DNA from 2 places in the Streptomyces sp. NPDC008313 genome. Region 1 is predicted to be linked to the other one. Evidence: predicted binding sites of a transcription regulator. Region 1 holds the regulator's gene; the other holds the start of a gene.
What was found. The regulator HspR, encoded in region 1, represses chaperone genes until heat shock. The targets are predictions, from matches to a motif close to TTGAGNNNNNNNNNCTCAA.
Positions count from the first base shown of each region.

Region 2: the regulator HspR is predicted to act here: its motif matches at 2,196-2,214, upstream of lon (endopeptidase La).

Region 1 covers NZ_JBIBFR010000016.1:133,590-138,403, forward strand. Annotated here, with positions in the region: gene ACFY93_RS22545 (hypothetical protein) at 1-74, opposite strand, end outside; gene ACFY93_RS22550 (substrate-binding domain-containing protein) at 327-1,454, opposite strand; gene ACFY93_RS22555 (heat shock protein transcriptional repressor HspR) at 1,948-2,403, opposite strand; gene dnaJ (molecular chaperone DnaJ) at 2,411-3,607, opposite strand; gene grpE (nucleotide exchange factor GrpE) at 3,650-4,312, opposite strand; gene dnaK (molecular chaperone DnaK) at 4,309-4,814, opposite strand, start outside.
Region 2 covers NZ_JBIBFR010000014.1:102,858-107,671, reverse strand. Annotated here, with positions in the region: gene lon (endopeptidase La) at 1-2,173, opposite strand, end outside; gene ACFY93_RS20270 (TIGR03618 family F420-dependent PPOX class oxidoreductase) at 2,299-2,721, opposite strand; gene ACFY93_RS20265 (spermidine synthase) at 2,964-3,671, shown strand; gene ACFY93_RS20260 (response regulator) at 3,785-4,522, shown strand; gene ACFY93_RS20255 (ATP-binding protein) at 4,590-4,814, shown strand, end outside.

The DNA of each region.
Region 1 (4,814 bases):
GCGAAGGCAGGAGTCGCCGTACTGAGGGCCAGGGCGGCGATGGCGCCGATTCCCAGCCGTCGTGCGATTCTCACGTTCACTGGTGTGTGTCCCCTCGTCTGACGGAGTTCCCCGACCGTGGTGAGCGGCAGGGAGTGAACGGCACGTCCGAGGACTGTGCGGTTCCTGTGGCTCCAAGACTGCTCGGTGACGATTTGCAGGAGAACCCACCCGTCGGGGGGTATGTCCCCGCCCCCCGCCCTACCGGGGGGACGGACGGGGAACACGCGCACGCCCCCGTCCTGCCGGAGGACGGGGGCGCGGGCGCGGGCGCGGAAGCGGGGGTTCTACTTGAGGTCGATCGCCGCGCAGCCCGCCTTGTACTTGGAGGTGCAGATCTGCTTGACGGTGTAGATGCCGTCCCTGACCACCGTGTCCTGGATGTTCTCTTTGGTGAGGGCGACCACGGGGACGAACTTGGCCGGGACCTTCGTGCCGTCGGCGGCGTCGGCCTTGGCGCGGGTGAGCGCGTCGAACTCGATGGTGCGGCCCTGGACCTTCGCCACGGCCATCTCGGCGGCCGTGTTGGCCTCCTGCGGGTACGACTTGTAGACGCTCATGTACTGGTCGCCCTTGACGATGCGCTGCACCGCGTCGAGCTCGGCGTCCTGGCCGGTGACCGGCGGGACCTTGCTGACACCGGCGGTCTTCAGGACGTCGATGACCGCGCCGGCGATGCCGTCGTTGGCGGAGTAGACGCCGGCGACGTTGGAGAGGCCGACCTGGGCGATCGCCTGCTCCATGTTCTTCTTGGCGTTCTTCGGGTCCCACTTCTCGGTGTCGTACGTCTTGGCGATGATCACCTTGTCCTTGAGCTCGGCCATGGCGCCCGCCTTGAACTGGGCCGCGTTCGGGTCGGTGACCGCGCCGTTCATCATGATGATCTGCTTGCCGGAGGCACCGTCGCCGAGGGACTCGACCAGGGCGCGGCCCTGGACCTCGCCGACGAGCTCGTTGTCGAAGGAGATGTACGCGTCGATGGGGCCCTGCGCCAGCCTGTCGTACGCGATGACCGGGATACCGGCCGCCTTCACCTTCTTGATGCCGCTCGCGATCCCCTTGGAGTCGACCGCGTCCACGACCAGCACGTCGACCTTGTCCTCGACCATCTGGGCGAGCTGGCTGTTCTGCTTGGACGCGCTCTGCTCGGCGTTGGCGTACTGGACCCTGCCCTTGTGGTTCGTGAGCTGCTCGACCTTCTCCTTGAAGATCGGGTAGTCGAACTTCTCGTAACGAGTGTTCGCCTTCTCCGGGAGGAGCAGGCCCACCGTGATGTCGTCGCCCCTGGTCGGGCTCGCCTCGTCTCCGCCGCCCCCGATCCCGTCCACCATGCCGCAGGCGGCGAGGGTGACGGCCATCGTGGACGTGGCCAGGGCTATGACCGTGCGACGCACACGGGTGTTACGAGTGTTCACATCAGGTGCCTTCCGGGCGAGGTTGCAGCTTTGCGACCCAGTTGGCTGAAAGCCAACGCGGGAAGCCACCTCAGCGTCAAGGAGTAAACACTTAACGAGATGGCAACAGCGTTCTGTGTAAACCGAGTGAAGAGTCGGAGAAGAGCGGGTCGCACGCTGTTCGCTCCGTCTTCATCCTGGACCCGGACGGGCCAACTCCGCCGATGAAGAGGGACGTTGGCTGATTTCCGTCGCCGCCGGGGCGACCCCGGGCCGACCGGCGGGGCGACGGCTGGTTTCCGCAAGACGGTCAAACGCCATACGCGATGACATCCCATGGCGATCGGTGCACTTCGTGCACAACGGGCCGGGACACGGGTGAGGGCCCGGAGACGTGATGTCTCCGGGCCCTCACCCGTGCGTCGTGTCCGTGGACGTGGCCATGGAGGGGAGACGGACGCGGACGTGACCGCGCCGCCCGCCCACGCCTCCGCCCGCCCGCGCCGCCCGCCCGTCAGTCCGAGGGCTGCCGCTTGGGCCGCCACACCACCAGCGCGCTGGTCTGCTGGACCTCCTGGTACGGAACCAGGTCGCGGCGGTAGGAGGCGTGGACCGCGGCCTCGCGCTGCTGCATGGCCACCGCCGCGCCGTCGACCGCCGACTGGAGCTCGGCGACGCGCTGCTGCAGCGCGGCGACCTGGTTCTCCAGTTCGATGATCCGCTTGATGCCGGCGAGGTTGATGCCTTCGTCCTGCGACAACTGCTGGACGGCACGCAGCAGTTCGATGTCGCGGGCCGAGTAGCGGCGGCCCCTGCCCGCGGTGCGGTCCGGGGAGACCAGGCCCAGCCGGTCGTACTGGCGCAGCGTCTGCGGGTGCAGACCCGAGAGCTGGGCCGCCACCGAGATGACGTAGACCGGGGTCTCCTCGGTCAGTTCGTACGGGTTGCGTCGACGGCCGGTCGAATCCATGGCGTCCTCATGCTCCCTTCGCGGCCTGGAACAGCTCCGCCCGCGGATCCTCCTCCGCGGTCGCCTCGCGATACGCCTCCAGCGCGTCACGAGCCTTCCCCGACAGGTCCGTGGGGACACTCACCTCGACGGTGACCAGCAGATCGCCGCGGGTGCCGTCCTTGCGGACCGCGCCCTTGCCGCGGGCGCGCATCGTACGGCCGTTGGGCGTGCCGGGAGGCAGCTTCAGGGTGACCGGCGGGCCGCCCAGCGTGGGCACGCGCACCTCTCCGCCCAGCGCGGCCTCGGCGAACGTCACCGGGACCGTGACCGTCAGGTTGTCGGCCTTGCGGCCGAAGACGGGGTGGGCGTCGACGTGGACGACGACGTACAGATCGCCGGCCGGGCCGCCCCGCTCGCCGGGGGCGCCCTTGCCGCGCAGCCGGATGCGCTGGCCGTCGCTCACCCCGGCGGGGATGCGGACCTGCATGGTCCGGGACGACTTGGCGCGGCCGCTGCCCTTGCAGACGTCGCAGGGGTTCTCGGCGATGAGGCCGCGGCCCTTGCAGTCCGGGCACGGGTCGGTCAGCGAGAAGCCGCCGCCCGAGCCGCGGGCGACCTGGCCGGTGCCGACACACGTCGGGCACACGCGCGGTGTGCCGTTCGCGTCACCGGTGCCGGAGCAGGCCTTGCAGGGCGCCTGGGAGGACATCCGCAGCGGCACCGTCGCGCCGTCCACGGCCTCCGTGAAGGTCAGCGTGACCTCGGTGTCGATGTCCTGGCCGCGCCGGGGCTGGGTCCGCGCTCCCGTACCCGCCCCCGCGCCGCCGCGGTTGAACAGGCCGCCGAAGACGTCCCCGATGCCGCCGCCGAAGCCGCCCTGGGCGGTCGAGCCGCCGCCCTGGCCACCGGCGCCTCCGAAGAGGTCGCCGAGGTCGAAGTTGAAGGAGCCGCCGCCCGCTCCGGGCCCCGGACGGAAGCCGCCGTTGCCGAAGAGGGCGCGTGCCTCGTCGTACTCCTTGCGCTTCTTGGGGTCACCGAGGACGTCGTTCGCCTCGGAGACCTCCTTGAAGCGCTCCTCCGCCTTCGCGTTGCCCTTGTTGGCGTCCGGGTGGAACTCGCGGGCGAGCTTCCGGTACGCCTTCTTGATCTCGGCCTCGGTGGCGTCCTTGGGGACGCCGAGGACCTTGTAGTAGTCCTTCTCGATGAAGTCCTTGGTACTCATCCCCGACGTCCCTCCTTCCGTGTGCGTTCCGTCCGGTCGGCGTCAGCCCTCGTCCGGGCCACCGCTCTCCTTCTCGTCCGGCGCCTCCGCCGCCTCGTCGGACTTGGCGGCCTGCGCCCCCGGCTGGGGCTCGGCGACGGCCACCCGCGCGGGGCGGATGGTGCGCTCGCCGAACCGGTACCCGGGCTGCAGAATCGCCACGCACGTGGTCTCGGTGACGTCCGGCGCGTAACTGTGCATCAGGGCTTCGTGGATCGTCGGGTCGAAGGGCTCGCCCTCCTTGCCGAACTGCTGGAGTCCCATCTTCGCCGCGACGGTCTCCAGCGACTCGGCCACCGACTTGAAGCCGCCGACCAGTTCGCCGTGCTCCCGGGCGCGGCCGATGTCGTCGAGGACGGGCAGGAGCTCGGACAGGAGGTTCGCGATGGCGATCTCCTTGACCGCGATCCGGTCGCGCTCGACCCGGCGGCGGTAGTTCTGGTACTCGGCCTGGAGCCGCTGGAGGTCCGCGGTGCGCTCGCCGAGGGCGGTGCGCGCCTGGTCCAGCTGTGCCGTCAGTCCCGCCGTCTGCGCGGCGGCCGATGCGTCCCCGGCCGGGGCCGCCCCCTCCTCCGCGGAGGGGGCGGTCTGCGGCTCGGCGTCGTCAGGGGTGGCGCCGGAGGGGACGTCAGGCTTCTCTTCGAAACCCGGGGTCTCCTCCGTCACGCGGCACCGTCCTTACGGTCCTCGTCGACGATCTCGGCGTCGACGACGTCGTCGTCAGCGGACTTGGCACCGGCGTCGGCGCCGGGGGCCTCGCCTCCGGCCGCCTGCGCGGCCTGGGCGTCCGCGTACATGGCCTGGCCCAGCTTCTGGGAGACGGCGGCGACCTTCTCGGTGGCCGTGCGGATCTCCGCCGTGTTGTCGCCCTCGGCGGACTCGCCCTTGAGCTTCTCCTTCAGCTCGGCGACGGCCTCCTCGACCTCGGTCTTGACGTCACCGGGGACCTTGTCCTCGTTGTCCTTGAGGAACTTCTCCGTCTGGTAGACGAGCTGCTCGCCCTGGTTGCGGGTCTCGGCGGCCTCGCGGCGGGCGTGGTCCTCCTCCGCGTACTTCTCGGCCTCCTGGCGCATCCGGTCGACCTCGTCCTTCGGCAGCGAGGAGCCGCCGGTGACGGTCATCTTCTGCTCCTTGCCCGTGCCGAGGTCCTTCGCGGTCACGTGCATGA
Region 2 (4,814 bases), on a different contig from region 1:
TCGCCACGTCCGTACGGACCAGCCGCCCGCTGAGCAGCGACGCGAGGGCCGTCGTCATGGTGACGCCGGCGCTCGGACCGTCCTTGGGGACCGCGCCCGCCGGGAAGTGGATGTGCGCGCCCCGGTCCTTCAGGTCGCCGACGGGCAGTTCCAGTTCCGCGCCGTGCGAGCGGAGGAAGCTCAGCGCGATCTGTGCCGACTCCTTCATCACGTCACCGAGCTGCCCGGTCAGGGTGAGACCCGCCGCGCCGGTCTCCGGGTCGGCCAGCGACGCCTCCACGTAGAGGACGTCGCCGCCCGCGCCGGTGACCGCGAGCCCGGTGGCGACGCCGGGGACGGCCGTGCGGCGCTCGGCCGGATCCTGGGCGGACTCCGGCACGTGGTGCGGCCGGCCGATCAGTCCGCGCAGGTCACCGTCCGTGACGGTGAACGGCAGTTCCCGGTCGCCCAGTTCGTGCTGGGCGGCCACCTTGCGCAGCAGCCGTGCGACCGCCCGCTCCAGATTGCGGACGCCCGCCTCGCGCGTGTACTCACCGGCGAGCCGGCGCAGGGCGCTCTCGTCGAGGGTGACCTCGTCCTGGTCGAGACCGGCCCGCTCCAGCTGGCGCGGCAGCAGGTGGTCGCGGGCGATGACGACCTTCTCGTCCTCGGTGTAGCCGTCCAGGCGGACCAGCTCCATGCGGTCGAGCAGCGCCTCCGGGATGGCCTCCAGGACGTTCGCGGTGGCCAGGAACACCACGTCGGAGAGGTCGAGCTCGACCTCCAGGTAGTGGTCCCGGAAGGTGTGGTTCTGCGCCGGGTCCAGGACCTCCAGCAGGGCCGCGGCCGGGTCGCCGCGGAAGTCGGAGCCGACCTTGTCGATCTCGTCGAGCAGGACCACCGGGTTCATCGACCCGGCCTCCTTGATCGCGCGGACGATGCGGCCGGGCAGTGCGCCGACGTAGGTACGCCGGTGTCCGCGGATCTCCGCCTCGTCGCGGACGCCGCCGAGGGCGACGCGGACGAACTCGCGCCCCATGGCGTGGGCGACGGACTCGCCGAGCGAGGTCTTGCCGACGCCGGGCGGGCCGACGAGGGCGAGGACGGCACCGCCGCGGCGCCCGCCGACGACGCCGAGGCCCCGGTCGAAGCGGCGCTTGCGGACGGCGAGGTACTCGGTGATGCGTTCCTTCACGTCCTCCAGACCCGCGTGCTCGGCGTCGAGCACCGAGCGGGCGCCCCGGATGTCGTAGGCGTCGTGGGTGCGCTCGTTCCACGGGAGTTCGAGCACGGTGTCGAGCCAGGTGCGGATCCAGGAGCCCTCGGGCGACTGGTCGCTCGCCCGCTCCAGCTTGTCGACCTCCTTGAGCGCGGCCTCGCGGACGTGCCCGGGCAGGTCGGCGGCCTCGACGCGGGAGCGGTAGTCGTCGGGCTCGTCCTCGCCGCTCTCGCCGTTGATCTCGCGCAGTTCCTTGCGCACGGCTTCGAGCTGGCGGCGCAGCAGGAACTCACGCTGCTGCTTGTCGACGCCTTCCTGCACGTCCTTGGCGATGGACTCGGCGACGTCCTGCTCGGCGAGGTGTCCGCGCAGCTGCTCGGTGGCGAGCTTGAGCCGGGCGACGGGGTCGGCGGTCTCCAGGAGCGCGACCTTCTGCTCGGTGGTGAGGAACGGCGAGTACCCGGAGTTGTCGGCGAGCGCCGACACGTCGTCGATCGCCTGCACGCGGTCCACCACCTGCCAGGCGGCGCGCTTGCGCAGCCAGCTGGTGGCGAGCGCCTTGTACTCCTTGACGAGCTCGGCGACCTGGCCGGGCAGCGGGTCGGGCACGGTCTCGTCGATCCGGGTGCCCTCGACCCACAGGGCGGCACCGGGACCGGTGGTCCCCGCGCCGATCCTGACGCGGCCCCGGCCGCGGATCAGCGCGCCCGGGTCGCCGTCGGCCAGCCGGCCGACCTGCTCGACGGTGCCGAGCACGCCGGTGCCCGGGTAGTCGCCGTCGATCCGCGGCACCAGCAGCACCTTCGGCTTGCCGGGCGTGTTCCGCGCGGCGGCCTGGGCGGCCTCCACGGCGGCCCGTACGTCGGTGTCACTCAGGTCCAGCGGGACGACCATCCCGGGCAGCACGACCTCGTCGTCGAGCGGCAGCACGGGCAGGATGAGCGGTGTGGACGACGTGGACTCAGCAGCAGCCATGATCTCCCTCTCGACCATCAAGTTGAGCTATGCCGACTCAATGCTTGTGAGCCGTGCATTGTTCCCCTGAGGGTGTTCGCTCTGAGCGATCGGGAGTGACCGGCCGGTCAGGGACCTGGCGGGGCCTATCCGGCCGCCTGCCCGCTGTCCTGGAAGCTCCCCCATCCGTGCCAGCGGTCGATCTCGATCCACGCGTCGACGCGGCCCCGGTCCCGCTGCGCGTACGGCTTCCCGAGGTACTGACGGGAGAGCCGGTCGATGCCGGCCAGATCCCCGTCGTCGCGCATCTCGGCGACCCGCCCGATCAGGGTCACGTGGCTGTACCAGTCGTCCTTGTCCAGCACGGTCAGCGTCACCCGGGGATCGTCGCGGACGTGTGCCAGCCGCTTGCGGCCCTCGTCCATGTTGACCAGCACCCGGCCGTCCTCCCACAGGTACCAGGTGGCGGTGGACACCGGCTGGCCGTCCGACCGCAGGGTGGTGATGACGGCCGGGTTGGGACGGCTCAGCATGGCGATCGCTTCCTCGGGAAGCGGCGGCTTCGACATGGCTCTCCTTGTCGGTCGTTCTCTCGGTACTCCCCTTCTACCCGCCCCCGGGGAACCACGCCGCCGCGCGCGGGCGTCCGGGGGCTCTGTCCGGGGCGGGGCAGGGCGAGGTGCAGAGTGGTCTGGACCTCTGACGCGGCCCGGCCCGGGCGGGGTCCGGGCCGGGCGGGGTCCGGGCCGGGGGCCCGCCGCCGCGCGGAAAATCCGGCCGGTGCCCGCCCGGCGGCTGCGAGGATGGGGCCATGCCCACCTCGTACGACACCTCCCGCAGCGACCCGTACGACACCGCCGGCCCGGTGGTCGTCGACCGGCGCGAGGGCCCGTACGGCGAGGTCGTGCTGCGGCGCCACGGGGAGCTGCTGCAGATCATCGCCAACGGGTGCTTCCTGATGGACACCTCCGACGGCCGTTCGGAGCGGCTGCTGGTCGAGGCGGCGCTCGACGCCCTGGACGGACGGCCGGCGCCGAGTGTGCTGATCGGCGGCCTCGGCGTCGGGTTCTCGCTCGCACACGCGGCCGCCGACCCGCGCTGGGGGCGGGTCACGGTCGTCGAGCGCGAACCTGCCGTCATCGACTGGCACCGCGACGGCCCCCTGTCCGCGCTCTCCGCGCAGGCCCTCGCCGATCCGCGCACCGAGATCGTGGAAGCGGACCTGACCGCGTTCGTCAATGAGACGTCCGTCACGTACGACGCGCTGTGCCTGGACATCGACAACGGGCCCGGCTGGACGGTCACCGAGGACAACGAGAACCTCTACTCGGCGGCCGGACTGGCAAGCTGCGCAAGGGCGTTGACCCCAGGAGGGGTGCTCGCCGTGTGGTCGGCCCAGCCCTCTCCGGAATTTGAAGGAACCTTGCGGAATGCCGGGTTCCGACAGGTGCGTACCGAAGAGATCCCCGTTGCCCGGGGCGTTCCGGACGTCGTTCATCTCGCGGTCGGGCCTGGATAGCCGCGGCGCGGTGACTGCCCGTACTCTGCTTGCCTGACGCGGATCATTCAAGCGTCAAACGCAGTCATGGGATCACCCCACGGATTCCGGAAAGCACACTTCAGGGGCGGGCGATGGAGCAGACACACACCTCCCACAACGGCGCGGCGGCGACGCCAGGCGCACAGCGACGGGTGCTGGTGGTCGAGGACGACCAGACGATCGTCGACGCCATCGCGGCCCGTCTGCGTGCCGAGGGTTTCCTCGTGCAGACGGCGGGGGACGGCCCCGCCGCCGTCGACACCGCGGAGGCATGGCAGCCCGACCTGCTGATCCTCGACATCATGCTGCCCGGCTTCGACGGCCTGGAGGTCTGCCGTCGCGTGCAGGCCCAGCGCCCGGTGCCGGTGCTGATGCTCACCGCGCGGGACGACGAGACGGACATGCTGGTCGGGCTCGGCGTCGGCGCCGACGACTACATGACGAAGCCGTTCTCCATGCGCGAGCTGGCCGCCCGCGTGCACGTCCTGCTGCGCCGCGTGGAGCGTGCCGTCGTGGCCGCCTCCACGCCCCGCAGCGGCATCCTGCGCCTCGGCGAGCTGGAGATCGACCACGCCCAGCGCCGGGTCCGGGTGCGCTCCGAGGACGTTCACCTGACGCCCACCGAGTTCGACCTGCTGGTCTGCCTCGCCAACACGCCGCGCGCGGTACTCTCCCGCGAGCAGCTGCTCGCGGAGGTCTGGGACTGGGCGGACGCCTCCGGGACCCGGACCGTGGACAGCCACATCAAGGCACTGCGCCGGAAGATCGGCGCCGAGCGGATCCGCACCGTGCACGGAGTGGGCTATGCGCTGGAGACCCCGGCCCCCTGAGCCGGGGTCCTCTCCCGGTGCCCGACGGTCCCGCCGGTCCGGCGGACCCGACAGGGGGACGGAAACAATGAGCGGCAGAGGACGACCGGGCACAGGCGGCCGGCCCCGGGGCGGGCTGCGCCCCTTCTCGATCAAGACGAAACTCGGCACGCTGGTCGTCGTCTCGGTCTTCATCACCACCGGTCTGCTGATGATCGCGGTGCGCACCGAGACCGAGCTGCGTTTCATCACCGTCTTCTCGGTGATCGCCACCCTGCTGATCACGCAGTTCGTGGCCCACTCGCTCACCGCC